DNA from 2 places in the Vibrio sp. JZG120 genome. Region 1 is predicted to be linked to the other one. Evidence: riboswitches for the same ligand, from Rfam matches in the RefSeq annotation. Region 1 holds a riboswitch; the other holds the start of a gene.
What was found. Region 1 has a riboswitch for cyclic di-GMP ahead of gbpA (N-acetylglucosamine-binding protein GbpA). Riboswitches for the same ligand answer to the same signal wherever they lie in the genome.
Positions count from the first base shown of each region.

Region 2: linked by a shared signal. The riboswitch ahead of ACWPOD_RS11080 (TfoX/Sxy family DNA transformation protein) and the one ahead of gbpA (N-acetylglucosamine-binding protein GbpA) in region 1 are both predicted to bind cyclic di-GMP.

Region 1 covers NZ_JBSRRK010000002.1:148,347-156,173, reverse strand. Annotated here, with positions in the region: gene ACWPOD_RS06595 (hypothetical protein) at 337-1,230, shown strand; gene nfsA (oxygen-insensitive NADPH nitroreductase) at 1,296-2,018, opposite strand; gene ACWPOD_RS06585 (MarC family protein) at 2,214-2,855, shown strand; gene ACWPOD_RS06580 (patatin-like phospholipase family protein) at 3,035-3,907, shown strand; gene gbpA (N-acetylglucosamine-binding protein GbpA) at 3,961-5,424, opposite strand; cyclic di-GMP riboswitch class I at 5,530-5,630, opposite strand; gene ACWPOD_RS06570 (fasciclin domain-containing protein) at 5,903-6,403, opposite strand; gene ACWPOD_RS06565 (cryptochrome/deoxyribodipyrimidine photo-lyase family protein) at 6,484-7,827, opposite strand, start outside.
Region 2 covers NZ_JBSRRK010000004.1:582,564-590,390, forward strand. Annotated here, with positions in the region: gene mukF (chromosome partition protein MukF) at 1-108, opposite strand, end outside; gene cmoM (tRNA uridine 5-oxyacetic acid(34) methyltransferase CmoM) at 111-902, opposite strand; gene elyC (envelope biogenesis factor ElyC) at 1,017-1,802, shown strand; gene torR (two-component system response regulator TorR) at 1,875-2,585, opposite strand; gene torD (molecular chaperone TorD) at 2,852-3,499, shown strand; gene purR (HTH-type transcriptional repressor PurR) at 3,967-4,971, shown strand; cyclic di-GMP riboswitch class I at 5,250-5,339, shown strand; gene ACWPOD_RS11080 (TfoX/Sxy family DNA transformation protein) at 5,456-6,046, shown strand; gene ACWPOD_RS11085 (TVP38/TMEM64 family protein) at 6,162-6,848, shown strand; gene ACWPOD_RS11090 (hypothetical protein) at 6,869-7,189, shown strand; gene ACWPOD_RS11095 (alpha/beta fold hydrolase) at 7,227-7,827, opposite strand, start outside.

The DNA of each region.
Region 1 (7,827 bases):
AGAATTATTTGTGTAATAAACACTCCAAATGGCTGCTAGCGACTTAGAGCTCTTAGTTTCATTTATGAAGGTGAAAAATCTACCCCACAAAAATAGTCAACCATTATCCATCTGGTTGCAATAAAGGCAACTACATACTTAAAAAATACTTACGAATACATGACAAAATTATGTCTATTTAGCGTTATTGAGATGAATGCATGATTTTGCACATGTAAACAGGCAGGAATGTGAAAAAACTCATGCCAAAGTTGTATGCATCCTATTTACACCATATGCAACTGCCGTTATGCTTCCTGTTGCGGTCGGATATAACAACAAATATTGGAGCTAATTTTGAAAATCAAACTTTTAACGGCAAGTGTGGCTGCAGTCCTACTAGCAGGTTGTGGTAGTGACAGCGATCCTGAGGTAAAAACATACTCAGTACAGGCTTATGATCCAGCTGTTATCGGCATGGAAGTCTCTTACGACTGTGGTGGAGATTTAAAAGGTAAGGCTGATGAACTGACAACAAACTACAAAGGTATGGTTGGCTATGCGCGCATTAGTCACATAGACGTAGTTAGTGCTCCAAGTGAGTGTACTTTCACATTAAAGCACACTGATAAGAGTGTAGATGCATCTAATGGTAAACGTATTACAACTGATTACAAAATTCCAAAAGGTCTAGCGCAAGCAGATGCACCTGTAACAGGTTCACCGTTTACTACTCTAGTAACGGATACTTTGGAAGAAGGTGCAATTTACACGCCAGAGGTTGCAGAGCAAGTGTTTGCTGATTTAGGTCTTGATGTCAATGCGATGGGCGTTTCAGTTAATGATTTGCTTCGCAATACTGAAAGTGTAGTTAAGCAGTTAGATGAGAGTGGTGATGCTGCAACAAAAGCATTAGCGACTAAACTGGTTGCTACAGCGAATGTAGTTTCAGATGTCATTAAAGCGAACCCTACGGCTTCTCCGAAAGCAATTTCAGTAGCAGCCAAAGCTGTAACTGAAGAGGTAATTAAGAAGAACCCAAATTACCCTAAAAATGATTCTGGTGATGTTATTTACGTAGAGGTATCTGAAGAAGATACTAAAGATGTTGTTAACCAGGTTGAAAAAGAGATCGAAGCAGGAAAACCTGTAGATGATTTCAAACCGGTAGTGCCACCGATTCCAGATGCGAAGCCAGGCAAACCAGTTGATCCTGTTGATCCGCCATCAGGTGGTTCAGGCGGTAACTAATTAACTGTACTGATAATTAAAAGGCCTCTTCAGAGGCCTTTTTTGATCCTATCGTACTGTGGTCATTACCTTTTAGTGAGCCCTTTACTGTTTAAGTAAGGCAGGATGTGCGGACGTGATTCGCCAGCTAGTTTACTGGTGACTTCTTGTGACCAAGTGCTTTGTTTTTGATTGCTCGAACGGTTTGCATAGTAGTTTTGCATGGTTTGGTCATAAGCCTGAATATCATCCAAATTTAGGTCTTGATATTGATTCTCATGCACCACGACATGAGCAGGTAGACGTGGCTTAACTTCAGGGGCTTGATCTGGATGACCAAGACACATACCAAATAAAATGGCTGTATTTTTAGGTAAGCCTAGTAACTCGTCGACTTTTTGAGCATTGTTTCGTAAGCCACCAATATACACGCCTCCTAGTCCCATAGACTCTGCCGCAAGTAAGCAGTTTTGTGCCATGATGCCAGAATCAACAGCACCGATAAGTGTTAACTCGGTGAAATCAGCTTGCACATCAAGATTGATACTGGCGTGGCGCTGGTAATCAATGCAAAACACCAAAAACTCAGCAGCGCTTTCAACGTACCCTTGATTCCCCGCATATTGTGCCAATAGCGTACGCTTTTCTTTATCGGTAACGCGGATAATTGAGACGACTTGCAACATACTTGATGAAGACGCCGCAAGGCCAGCTTGTAGAATCGTTTCTAATTGTTCGCTTTCAATAGGTTGCGAGGTGAACTTTCGAATTGAGCGGTGATTGAGAATTGTTTGTATCGTACTGTTCATGGTGACTTAACATCCCCTGTTACATGTAAAGGCTGAAGCCTCACCTTAGCGATATTTGATGAGTCGGTAAACTATCTCAAAAGAAAAACAATGCTTAGCGCATAAGTGTGAAGATGAATAGAGAATACATCACTCGTTCTGCTTGAGAGCGTATATACTGTTTTTAGAATCAACAATTTAACTGCAGTGGAAAATATGAAAGAACTCATCGTTCATACAGTCACGGTGTTTATGGGCTTCTTTGCGATCATGAACCCCATCGCCAATATTCCTATCTTTTTGAGTTTAACGGCTGATGAGGATAGGGAAACCGTACGTTCCATGGCGCTTCGTTCGGTTTTTATTGCATTTGTCATCATTGCGATATTTTCGATCGCCGGTAAATTAATTTTTGATTTGTTTGGTATCACGCTGTACGCCTTGCGAATAACGGGCGGTATCTTGGTGTTTTTGATCGGTTTTAATATGCTTCAAGGTGATTCGACGCATCAGAAAACTAAAGAGAAAGCGTATTCTCCAGCGCAGCAGCAGGCGGCGTTGAGCATTGCCGTTTCTCCACTTGCAATGCCGATATTAGCAGGGCCTGGAACGATTGCTACCGCGATGAACTTTGCTACGGCGGGTGGTTTTGATCAAACCATTATTACCATCGTTTCTTTTGCTGTGTTGTGTGTTATTACCTATATGCTGTTTTTATTTGGAGACAAATTAGTCAAAGCAGTTGGACCGAGTGCTCTGAACGTCGTGACGAAAATGATGGGCTTAATCCTAGCGGTTATCGGTACTCAAATGTTTATTGATGGCGCGGGCGAAGCCTATAAAACTGTTTTCTCTTAGGCGTTTCCACCTCGTCTAAATCCACACCTACATTTCTAGCTGGTGTGGATTTTTTGAACTTTAGTTTTCAGTTTCTAAGAAAGAAATAAATAGACTTCACCTATTTCAATAATAAGAATATTCAATTGTTTTGATTGCACGAATTTCATTACTCTTTTGGCAAGAATAATGGGGGAAATATGGCAACAAAAGCAATTGTAGTGGAAGGTGGCGCGATGCGAGGTGTCTTCGCAAGCGGAGTGCTAGATGCGTTTTTAGAGCAGAGTTATAAACCGTTTGATTTTGCCATTGGTGTATCTGCTGGCGCATCAAACTTGATTGGTTATTTGACCGACTATCCGCATCGCAGCATTAATGTCATTACTAAGCTGGCAACGAGTAAACGCTTTTTTGATCCGACTCGATTCGTTAAAGGTGGGGACCTCATTGATGTGAAGTGGCTGTTTGAAGAGTCTAATCGTTTGTATCCCGTCGATGAAAATAAACTGTTTAATGGCATTCCTTTTCTGGCAGCGACGACGAATGTAGATACAGGACAGGCAGATTATTATCGCGTGACGCGTGATAATTTTCACCATGCGATTGAAGCGACAACAGCGTTACCCATTGCATACAAGCATACCCCTTGCTTTTCTGGAGGCTGCTATACCGATGGCGGGGTTGCAGATTCTATCCCGGTGCGTGAGGCTTATCGTCGCGGAGCTCGCGACATAACCGTTGTGCTTTCTCACCCGCTAAATTATGCCAAGAAGCCAGTAAAAACCACATGGCTGATGAAGAAGTTATTTGCCGAACATCCTAAAATGGCGGACGCGATGTTAAGACGTGCAGATAACTACAATCAATCGTTGGAATTTATTCGTAATCCTCCACCGGGAACGCATGTCAGAGTGATTGCACCACCAGATAATTTTCCTGTTCAGCGCTTATCAATGCGACAAACCGTTCTATTGGAAGGTTATGAAATGGGGCTGATTGAAGGGCGGGCTCATTTGGCTAATTTGTCAGGTGTTCATGGTTTAGATCGGGAAAACTGCCATTTTTGCGTTTGATAATGAAAGAGCCTCATAGCGAGGCTCTTTTTACTTAACGTTCAAAGGGCGATTTAGTTGACTTTATCCCAAGCCATTTCCCAATGTGAACCTGTTCCTGGTTCGTATTGGTTTGCGCTTTCTTTCCACTGTACACAGTAACCAGAGTATGGGAAGGGTTTACATTGGTAAATGGCACCGTCGCTTGCAAGCACTTTTGTACCCGCCGTGTAGCTAGATAGCCCTTCAGGGAAGACAAAATCGTACTCGCCAGATGGTGGTGGCGTTACTGACTCTTCTTTTAAGTGAAAGTCGAGCGTTTGCTGATCCACCAAGTTACCATCTTTGTCTTTAATACGAGTCACGAGCATATGGTGACCAGGCTCTGATTTGCTTAAAGCGAGCGATACAGCCTCCACCGAGCCGTCTTTCATTTCGTCTGCCCAGCTTGCAAGTGGCTCACGGTGGTGATTGTACACGGTGAGTTCTGCGTTTAAATCGCCTTCAGCAGTTAGTGTCAGCTCCAACGTTGTCGGTGTTGACTCAATAATATATTCGTCTTCTAAGCCATCTACTGTGAGTGAGTACTCTGGAGCGGGAGTTTCTATCTTGTAGCCGATTTCTACACGCTCAAGGCCGCTATTAGCTTGCAGGTACACCGGGTTAGTACCATAAACAGGAGTGAATTTATCCTCGGCATACTGTCCAGCTTGCAGTTTAGTTTGCTCTTGGTTGATCTTCGTTGCTAGAGCGTAAGACCAATTTTTCGCTTTGCCCATGACTGCATCGGTAATTTCTAGCTCGGTTCGATAAGCTATGTTTTCACCCGCCTGATCAAATACGCGTGTATAAACCGAATCTCCAACATTTAAATCCATCGTCGGAATAATTTGACCGCCTTGCGTCCAATCTGGAATGACTGGACTGTCACCATCAAATTTCACATCGATCACGTTATAAAATGAAGCCGCTGTGTCGCCAACATCCCATACCGCCAGAATGACGTGATACCCCTCTCGCGTAGGCACATTACATTGATGGCTCACCTGTTTTGGAGGTTGAACCATATTGCCGTCGACTACACAGAAAGGAGTCAGATCAAACGAGTCGCGTGATAGTGAGGCATTTGGGTTCCAATCAGGTTTGGTGATGTAATATTTCCAGTCACGCGTCACATGGTTAGCGGTAAATGTCCATTCAAAAGTCTGTGTACCTGATTGAATAGGACGTTTAACCCAGCGGTCGGCAGTTTGTTCATCAAGAGCGGCAGCTAGAGCGGTTTCGGCACTTGCTATTTTTCCATCGCGAGGCCCTGTTTGTGGAAAACCATCAGGACCTTCAACACTTTGTGGCTCGTATTGAATGGCACCGCAGTTATTATTTTTTTCGTTAGTATCAGGTGTTGGATACTTACATAGTGCCGCGCGACTTGCAGCGACACCATCATTGGTTTCTGATACGTAGCCGTGAGCCGCAGCACCTGAGCTAATGCTTGCAAGTGCTAACGTGAGTACGGATTTGGTTGGAAAGGATTTCATCACATGTCCTCTGTTATGGCTGACAAATTAATGTCACACCTCGGCGCATGCTGAGCACGAAGCAACGCTGCATGAATCCATACTTTGGATAATGTAGTGTTGCAACATGGCAACCCCGCTATCATGAGCATTACTTTTGATGATGGAATGCTGACAGACCGGAAGCTTTGCGTCCCACCCTTTCGAATGGTTTGCCGAAATGTGATTGAGCAGCCAAAATTTAGCTCAAGAATTTACATGTGGAAAAGTAAACGACACTGACATGGAATCATGTTCTCAAATTGAAAGGTAACGGTACGCCAATCTCATTAATATTGTGCTTTTTTGTTTCTAAGGTATTGGTTTTGATGTTGTTTTTGTCTTTTTTATAGTTGGAGTGAATGAGTGATTGGTTGTTGGGTTGAAGGTGGGAAGGGGCAGTATTAAGGATAGAAGAAGCACCGTTTAAAGGGCGGAATACACCGCCCTCTGAATCATGTTATTTAGGCATAATGACGGTATCAATAACATGAATGACGCCGTTTTTAGCTTTCACATCGGTTGCCATTACATTTGCACCATTGACCATGACTTTGTCGCCCATGGTTTTAATCATCACATCTTGGCCCTGAACCGTAGTCGCTTTGTCCAGCTTAACAACATCGGCAGCCATTACTTTCCCTGGGACGACGTGATAAGTCAAAATGGATACTAACTTGTCTTTGTTTTCCGGCATTAAGAGCATATCGATTGTACCGTCAGGCAGTTTTGCAAAAGCGTCATCCGTTGGTGCAAAAACAGTAAATGGGCCTTCTCCTTTGAGTGTATCGACTAGATCAGCCGCTTTCACTGCAGCGACAAGTGTATTAAAAGAGCCGTTTTCAGTGGCAACGTCGACAATATCAGCCTTCATCATGCCATGCTCATGAGCCTTGACGGGAAGCATAAAAGATAAAGTCGCCATCAATGTAGCCGTGATAACCAAGATACGTTTAAACATAATGTGTTCCTTACGAGTTGGGGGTACAACGGTTTCCCTAGAGAATGTCTTCGTTTGTACGCATCTAAATGAAAAGATGATCAACGAGCCCTGCTTTCTTTCGATGGCCTCACGTGTCGCGTTAAAATCCGTTTGCCTTCTTGTTTTACATCGGCCCGTTTCCGCCATGCCCATAGACGCTCCCTTGCGTCTTTAGCTGCGCTATTTAGGTCGACAATAGGCGCTAGGTAACGGCTATCCGGTTTCAAGTGGTACATGACGGTTTCCATCTGTGTCATTGTCCAGGGCTCGAACAATAGTGGGGTGGGGACCATTTGCAATTCAGGCACCCATTTATAGATGAACGCGCCATCAGGGTCATGTTCTTGGGCTTGCTTAACCGGGTTGTAAATCCGGATTGTATTGGTCCCAGTTACCCCGGCTTGCATTTGGAATTGTGGGTAATGAATACCAGGCTCAAAGTCGAGGAATAGTTGCGCTAAATGCGTCACGCCAGTTCGCCAATCCATGTTCATGTGATGAGTGAGAAAACTAACCAGCATGGCGCGCATGCGAAAGTTTATATAGCCAGTCTGATGCAAACAGCGCATACAGGCATCGATCAAAGGTATGCCAGTATATCCAGATTTCCATGCTGCTAACTTTTCTTCATCGAAAGTGCTACTTTGTTTAATCAACGATTCGTAAGCCCGGTTAACACAGTAAAACTCCATGTCGTATTCCGACTCGAATTTCTGTATGAAATGGCAGTGCCAATGCAGCCGTGAAGACAACGCAATTAAGCTGCGACGAAACCCAACAACTTGCCAGTGTTTCAATAGGTACTGATAAACTTCACGCAAGGATATATTACCCCAAGCGAGGTATGGAGAAAGGCGAGTACAGGCTGTACGTGAGGCTGTGGGACTAGAAATGCTTCGATAGTAATCACGACCTCGACGATTGAAAAAGTCCTCCAGTGTTTTCCAAGCGAGTTGGCTCCCTCCCGTTTGCATTCCTTTGCATTTTGATAGCCAGGATGAAGGTGGCGAAAACGCGCAGCCGAGTGATTCTGCATCCAATGAATGCAACAAGTTGGTTTGCAGCTCAAGAGGGCTTATGGAGGCTCTCATGACCAAATCCCAATGTTTGTCCCAACCCTGCCGGTCTTTTGCTCCTCTAATAACAGCACCGTGCTCGAACTCAAACCACGTGATGTTCTGCTCATGCAGCCAGTCGGCAATTTGCTTATCGCGCTCAAAGGTGCAGTTGAGCCCTATTTCCTGATGAGAAAACACAGCGTTGATTTGATATTGCATTTGAATTGATTGAAAACATGCTAAGGCATCGCCAAACAGAACGGTGATGCGGTGTCCATAGGCTTTGAGTGTCTCATTCATGTCTTGCAATGATTGCCAAACAAATCGCCAGTGACGCTCAGAATA
Region 2 (7,827 bases), on a different contig from region 1:
GAATGCCAATCGCTCTGTGGTCAGGTTCAACGAGAAATCGTGCTGCTTAACCCAGCCAACCAACTCATCGATTGGTTGCTCTGCAGCATTGAGAGTCATCTCACTCATTGTTATTCCTGTTTATCGTTCTTTTTAGCCCACACATGAATGTAGCGGCCTAATGAGAGGTATGGCTCTTGTCGACAAAGTTGTTTTTCTAGCGCCAACACATCTTCAAACTCGTAATCGCCCATGTATTGCATATTACCTATGTAATCACTAAATGAGCGGATACCAGATTTGCCACAAATACTAAAGCCTGAATCTTCTATCCATTGGTAGACTTCTTCAGGTTTTAAGCCTTTTTGCGGCTGTAGTTTAAATCTTTTTCGGTGGGGCATGCCGTCTAATATATGAGGAATGTTGCCACAAACCACGTTTTTATAGACTAAACCATGGTGGTTATAGAACATCACTGATGCAATGCCTCCCGGCTTTACTTGTTCTAGTACCGTTTCAAGTGCGGCCTTAGGATCGACCAACCACTCCATGACGGCGTGAAACATAACAAGATCCACCTGTTCACCCATATGCTCACCAATGGATTGGACAGGCGAATGAATCAGGCGATACTGCTCAAGCAAACCGTTTTTTTCAATATCCTGCTTAGCCAACTGCAGCATTTCCGAAGATAGATCACATAAAGCGATTCGATGTCCGAGCTTAGCAAGCTTTTGCGACATTTGTGCCAAACCACCACCAGCATCCAACACCTCTAGGGGTTGCTGGTCAGCATCTAATTCACTTAGAATCTGTAGAAAATCTTCCCACACAATGATTTGGCGGATCTCCCCTTTGTCGGAGCCGTAAATATTTTTTGCAAATTTGTGGGCGATATCGTCGAAATTGCGGTCTTCTGTCACTTCTGCTGAGTTATCATAACGGATTGTGCCGCTATTCTGGCACAAGGAAAGCAGGAATAAAGAGGGGTACCCTCATTTTTATTATCAATTGATGTTTTTTCGGACTATTTATGTATGTTTGAGCTGAAAAAAGTAGTGTCAGCCTTGCTTATGCCACTTCCGGCATTGCTGCTGATAGGCTTGTTGGGTCTTGCTCTCATTAGTTTTACCACAAAACGTAAAACTGGCTGCTTCGTTGTTCTATTCTCTTTTGTTGGCATTTTTCTTGTTGCCTTCCAACCTGTTTCAACCAAGCTTCTTATGCCATTAGAGCGAGAGCATAAAGCCTTTTTGCCAGTTTCTGGCACCATCGACTACGTGATGGTTTTAGGGAATGGTCATGTTATCGATGACGAAATTCCACCCACCTCGCAGTTAAGCCGTGCAGCATTAATGCGCTTAACTGAAGGCATTCGTATTTTAAGAATGTATCCAGGTGCTAAATTAATTTTGTCTGGCTATGCTGGCGGTTCTGAAATTAGCCATGCGAGAATGATGGCGAACGTTGCCCTTGCGTTGGGAGTCGCGAAATCCGATATCATTTTATTAGAAGATGCGAAAGATACGTGGGAAGAGGCGCGTCAAGCGGCTGCATTCGTTCAACAAAAGGAGATTGTGTTAGTCACTTCAGCAAGCCACATGAGCCGTGCATTGTATGAGTTCAACGCAGCAGGCATTAAACCAATCCCAGCCCCGACCAACTTCTTAGCTATTAGCGAAATCAGTCAACCTTGGGATAAATACTCACCTAAAGCGCGTTACTTAGAACAAACAGAGCTTTATTGGCATGAGTACTTGGGCAGCATTTGGCAAAGGTTGCGTGATACTGTCGGCCAAACACCAATGGTTGAAGCAAAGTAGTACTATATTGAAACCACAAAAAAGGAGAGCCGAAGCTCTCCTTTTTCTTTTTAAGACTTAGGTTTGTTCAGTTTAATCACCAGCAAACATATAGCCTTCGCCGTGCACCGTCACAAAAATTTGTGGGTTCTTTGGATCAAACTCCATTTTTGCGCGCATACGTCGAATAAGAACATCAATAGTACGATCATTGGGAGCATCAACTCGGTGGCTGATCATATTCAAAATACGCTCGCGACTTAACACCTGGTTAGGGTAAGACGATAACGCCACCAAAAGTTCGTATTCTGCTTTGGTCAATTTTACGGGTTCGCCGTTACGGCTCAGCGCACGACGTTGAATGTCGAATGTCCACTCTCCAAAACGTACAATATGTTCTTCACTGGTTTCGTTCGCTTTCGCGCTACCGCTACGCGCTGCTGAAATACGCCACAGCAAGTTTTTAACGCGAACCAACAACTCCCTCAGTTCAAAAGGTTTTGTCACATAATCGTCAGCGCCCATTTCTAGGCCTACGATTTTATCAATGCTATCCGTGCGTCCTGTTACTAATATGATACCAATATCCGATTGGCTACGTAATTCACGAGTAAGCATCAGGCCGTCTTCACCCGGCAGGTTGATATCCAGCATGATTAGGTCTACATCACCCGCTTGCAGGACCTCACGCATTTCTGCGCCACTCTCTGCTTCGCTGACTTGGTAACCCTCATTTTGGAAATATCCCGCAAGCTTACTACGAGTTACAACATCATCTTCTACGACTAATACGTGATAGCTCATTTACACCACTTTTCTGTCTTCTTATTATCCAAGACGTATTCTATTCATAACTAGTAACATTTCTAGTCATAGATACATTAAAAAGCAAGATTTAGCGTTTTTATTGATTCAAAACAAGCTTACCCATCGCTATTAATAAACGTTAATTTTTGACCATAAAACATAATAATTATAGTTACTGCTATTCATTTTAATTGATTACACTTAGGGGATATCCCTAATTGACTTTGTGATGCACAACTTGAAGCATCATTCAGGAGCCCAAAATGCAAGAAGTGAAAGCTTTTAATGAAAAACGCGCTGAAATTTACTGGTGGTTTTCGAGCTTGTTCGCAAAAGAGCTAACAGAGAAAGAACTGGAAGCCTACCACAGTGTTGAAATTCGCAGTTTTCTAGCAGGTTTAGGTGAAAATGAGTCGCTGAAACCAGCCGTTGATAGCCTCGTTGATGCGCTAAACCGATTGCAAGATCGTGAAGACGCTCAATTGGAGCTTGCTGCTGACTTTTGTGAACTGTTTTTGAAGACAGAAAAATATGGCGCTCTTCCTTACGCATCGATGTACATCGGTGAATCAGGTTTGCTGAATGACAAGCCAGCCGAGGAAATGGAAAAGTTGATGGCAGAATTTGGCGTTCAAGTAGATGAAAATCTAAAAGAGCCTGCGGACCACTTAGCCGTTGAACTCGACTTTCTCGGCAACATGATTATCCGCTCAAACGAACTTGAGCAAGAAAAACACATGGAAGAAGCCTTCGTTAAACAAAACGACTTTATCCAGCAACAGTTGATGTCTTGGTTACCTCAGTTTGCAGACAAATGTAAACAATTCGACGAATTTGGGTTCTACTCGAGCGTCGCGAAACTATTAGTTGCATTTTGTAAACTAGACAGCGCTTACCTTATTGGGGAATAATTGCCGCCTATTTTTTAAGGAGCCCGCCTATCGGGCTTCCTGTATACCTGAAATAACTGAATGTAAGTAAGTTGGGTATATTATTCGTTTGCCTTAACTTAGCTCAAAGACGCTTGGTTATTTAGCAGTCAAAATGTGACTTCAAATACACAAATCTCTTGCTGAAAACATTGCTAGTCAGTCCACATAGGGCTAAAATGTGAGCGCAAACGATTAAATATGATTTATATGTAAACCGCTGAAATATAGCGGTTTTTGTGTTTTTTAACAGGTTGATGGCAATTTCTCATCAGATAGAAAAAAGATAAAATTCATCGACCGATGCTGCTACGTACCCTTTTGTCGTACTTGGACCAACCGCTGCCGAAACACTTAGCGCCAACCTTAGATTGCTGGGTGTAAAACCATTAGAGCATCAGGTACATCCAACACGACATATTTCAGTAGCTCGATACAGGACACCATTTATGGCCACTATAAAAGACGTTGCTCGCTTAGCCGGCGTTTCCACTACGACAGTTTCGCACGTTATCAATAAAACGCGTTTCGTTGCAGAAGCAACGCAAGAAAAAGTAATGAAAGCCGTGGACGAGTTGAATTACGCGCCAAGTGCGGTTGCACGCAGCCTAAAGTGCAACTCAACTCGTACTATTGGCATGTTAGTAACGCAGTCAACCAACCTATTCTTCTCAGAAGTGATTGACGGGGTTGAGAGCTACTGTTACCGCCAAGGCTACACTCTGATTCTGTGTAATACGGGTGGGATTTACGAAAAACAACGCGATTACATCCGTATGCTGGCTGAAAAACGTGTTGATGGCATCCTAGTGATGTGTTCTGACTTAACCGAAGAGCTTAAAGAGATGCTTGACCGTCATGCCGACATTCCTAAAGTGGTCATGGATTGGGGTCCAGAAAGCTCACAAGCGGACAAGATCATGGATAACTCAGAAGAAGGTGGCTACATCGCAACCAAACATCTGATCGACAATGGCCATACTGATATTGCTTGTCTAAGCGGTCATTTTGAAAAACTTGCTTGCCAAGAGCGCATTGCAGGTTTCCGTCGCGCGATGAGCGAAGCAAACCTAGCTGTAAATGAAGATTGGATCCTTGAAGGTAACTTTGAATGTGATACGGCCGTATTAGTCGCAGATAAAATTACAGCAATGGACAAACGTCCGACAGCGGTATTCTGTTTTAACGACACAATGGCTCTGGGCCTAATGAGCCGCCTACAACAAAACGGTATCAAAGTTCCTGATGATATTTCAGTGATCGGCTACGACAACATCGAGCTTGCGGAATACTTCTCTCCACCGTTAACCACTATCCACCAACCTAAACGTCGTGTGGGTAAAAATGCGTTCGAGATCCTACTTGAGCGAATCAAAGATAAAGAACACGAAAAGCGAATTTTCGAAATGCAACCTGAGCTTGTAATTCGAAACACCGTGAAGAAAATGAACTAAAATTCGCCAGATATAACGATGTCAAATAAGCGCTCTAAAAGGGCGCTTATTTTTTGTCTCTAAATAACTTTCCCCTGACTTAGGTTTGTTAGACAAAAAATCTCTAAGTCTCTGTTTTATATGTAGGTAAATCACACTCCCTCACAACCTCGAGATCATCCCGCCTTATTCTCAAATATGCACAAATATGCGCTTGTCGACACTTTTTATTGAACCAGAATCACACTTTTACGGGTAAAACGTGATGTTAATTCAATATACGAAGTATGCTCATTCTGTCACGCACAGGGCAAACCATTCGAAAGGGTGGGACGCAAAGCCTCCGGCCTGAACCATAGTACTATATGGAAGGTAGCGGGGTTACCGATGGCAAGTGTGCAAGCGATGACTTTACCCTGTAATGACATTGCTTTTGCGCATGTTTGCTACTCTCTCGGACCTGACTTTTGGTGGCGTAATATTAATTACACCGAGATAACAAAACATGGATAAACCGATACTCAAAGACTCTATGAAGCTATTTGAGGCACTTGGTAATATCAAGTCGCGCTCAATGTTTGGTGGCTTCGGACTATTCGCTGATGAAACAATGTTTGCACTAGTTGTAAATAATCAGCTTCATATAAGAGCAGACCAACAAACTTCATCTGACTTCGAGAAACAAGGGCTAAAGCCTTACGTTTATAAAAAACGTGGCTTCCCAGTCGTTACTAAGTACTACGCAATTTCCAACGATTTATGGGAGTCTAGCGAACGCTTAATCGAAGTAGCTAACCAATCGTTGAAAAAGGCAAAGCTTGAAAAAGAACAGCAAGCAACTACAAAGCCTAATCGCTTAAAAGATTTGCCTAACTTACGACTGGCAACTGAACGCATGCTGAAAAAAGCAGGCATTGAGTCAGTAGAAAAACTGGAAGAGGAAGGTGCACTTAACGCTTATAAAGCGATAAGAGATACGCACTCTGCAACCGTCAACATTGAGCTGTTATGGGCACTAGAAGGTGCTATTAACGGTACTCATTGGAGCGTTGTACCTCAAGCTCGCCGAGATGAGTTGATGAATGGCCTCCAATAAAAGTCGGCCTTAAAAACTATCTTGTAAAACCGCAGTCTAATCTGCGGTTTTTTTGTGAAATTTTTTCGACTTTCATTCTGTCTTATTACATATATCCCAAATTGGAATCATAAATATGAATAAGAAACTGATATTAGGCCTAATCCTGGTCGCGATCATTATCTTTTTAGGCGTTAACTTTAGTCAGTATTTAACGTTGGAAAATGCAAAAGCACAACAAGAAGCGCTGACCACATACATCGATCAGAACTTTGTTTTTTCGGCAGCTATTTACTTTTTTGCCTACATTGCAATTACCGCTTTTTCTATTCCTGGGGCAGCTGTGGTTACATTACTTGGTGCGGCTCTATTTGGTTTTTGGACGAGCTTATTACTGGTTTCTTTCGCCAGTACTATGGGTGCAACACTAGCATTTTTAAGCAGCCGATATTTGCTGCGTGACTGGGTACAAAACAAGTTTGGCAATAAGTTAATCGCAATTAATCAAGGTGTCGAAAAAGACGGTGCATTTTATCTATTTTCCTTGCGTCTCATTCCGGTATTCCCTTTCTTTCTTATCAACTTGTTGATGGGCTTAACGCCAATGTCTGTAGGTCGATTTTACCTTACTAGCCAAGTAGGTATGTTGCCAGGCACTGCAGTTTACTTAAACGCCGGTACTCAGTTAGCAACAATTGAAAGCCTGTCAGGCATTATTTCACCTGCGGTATTGGCCTCTTTTGCGTTACTGGGGCTGTTTCCAATCATCACTAAATGGGTTATGAATAAAGTAAGGCCAACACCGAGTCAGCAAAACTCATAATTAGTAAGTGGACGTGTTTAATGAAAATATTCATTGCTAAAAACCCAGCAGAAGCGCATATCGTGTGCGAATTATTGAAAACCGAGCAAGTCTACTGTGAAGTCCGCGGAGAAGGTATTTTCGGTTTAAAAGGAGAGCTGCCGTTTAGTGATGATACCGATCCTTATGTCTGGCTTTTTGACGCCAAACAACAAGTAAAAGCAGAAGGAATAGTACAAGCCTACCGCAAACAATCCGATGGAAATGAGTATCAAGATTGGCAGTGCCCGAAGTGCCATGAGGTAAACGAGGGGCAGTTTGGTGCTTGTTGGCAATGTGGACATCAAATAGGGGAGCCTTAATAACTCCCCTACTCCTACTCAATCGATTTATTCAGCGCTAAGCAGAAACCATTTGCTGCTTAATAAATTCGATGGAATGTTGATTGAAATCTTCAGGGCGCTCAACATTACAAACATGACCACAGTTGGGGATCTCTCGTAAAACACTAAGCTTATGCGCCGCAACCATTTCTTTAACAGGCTTAATAAACATGTAATCTCTGTCGCCCATTAAATAGAGTGTGGGAATGGGTAACTCTCGATCTTTAAAATACTTCATTAAAGGATTTACATCAGCAGCAAGAATAAACCAACGTTTAAATTCTTTTTGGCAAAGCTTCTTGGCCTCACGAATAAAAAGATGGCGAGACTCTCGCTGGCTTCTCTGTGGCATAACAATGTACGCAAAAAGTTTGTAGAGCCACATGTACGGCAGAATGTGCTTACAAAAATTACCTAATTTAACCAATATTTGAGAACGAGTATTGAGCCTTGTGACAGCGCCACCGAGCACCATTGAACGCACGCGCTCTGCTGATAATTCAGCAAGGTTTCGAACAATAATGGTACCAAGCGACATACCGACAAAATGAGCGGATTGGATCTTTAAATGGTCCAATACTTTCAAAATATCTTGGGTGACTTCCGTAAAGGTATAA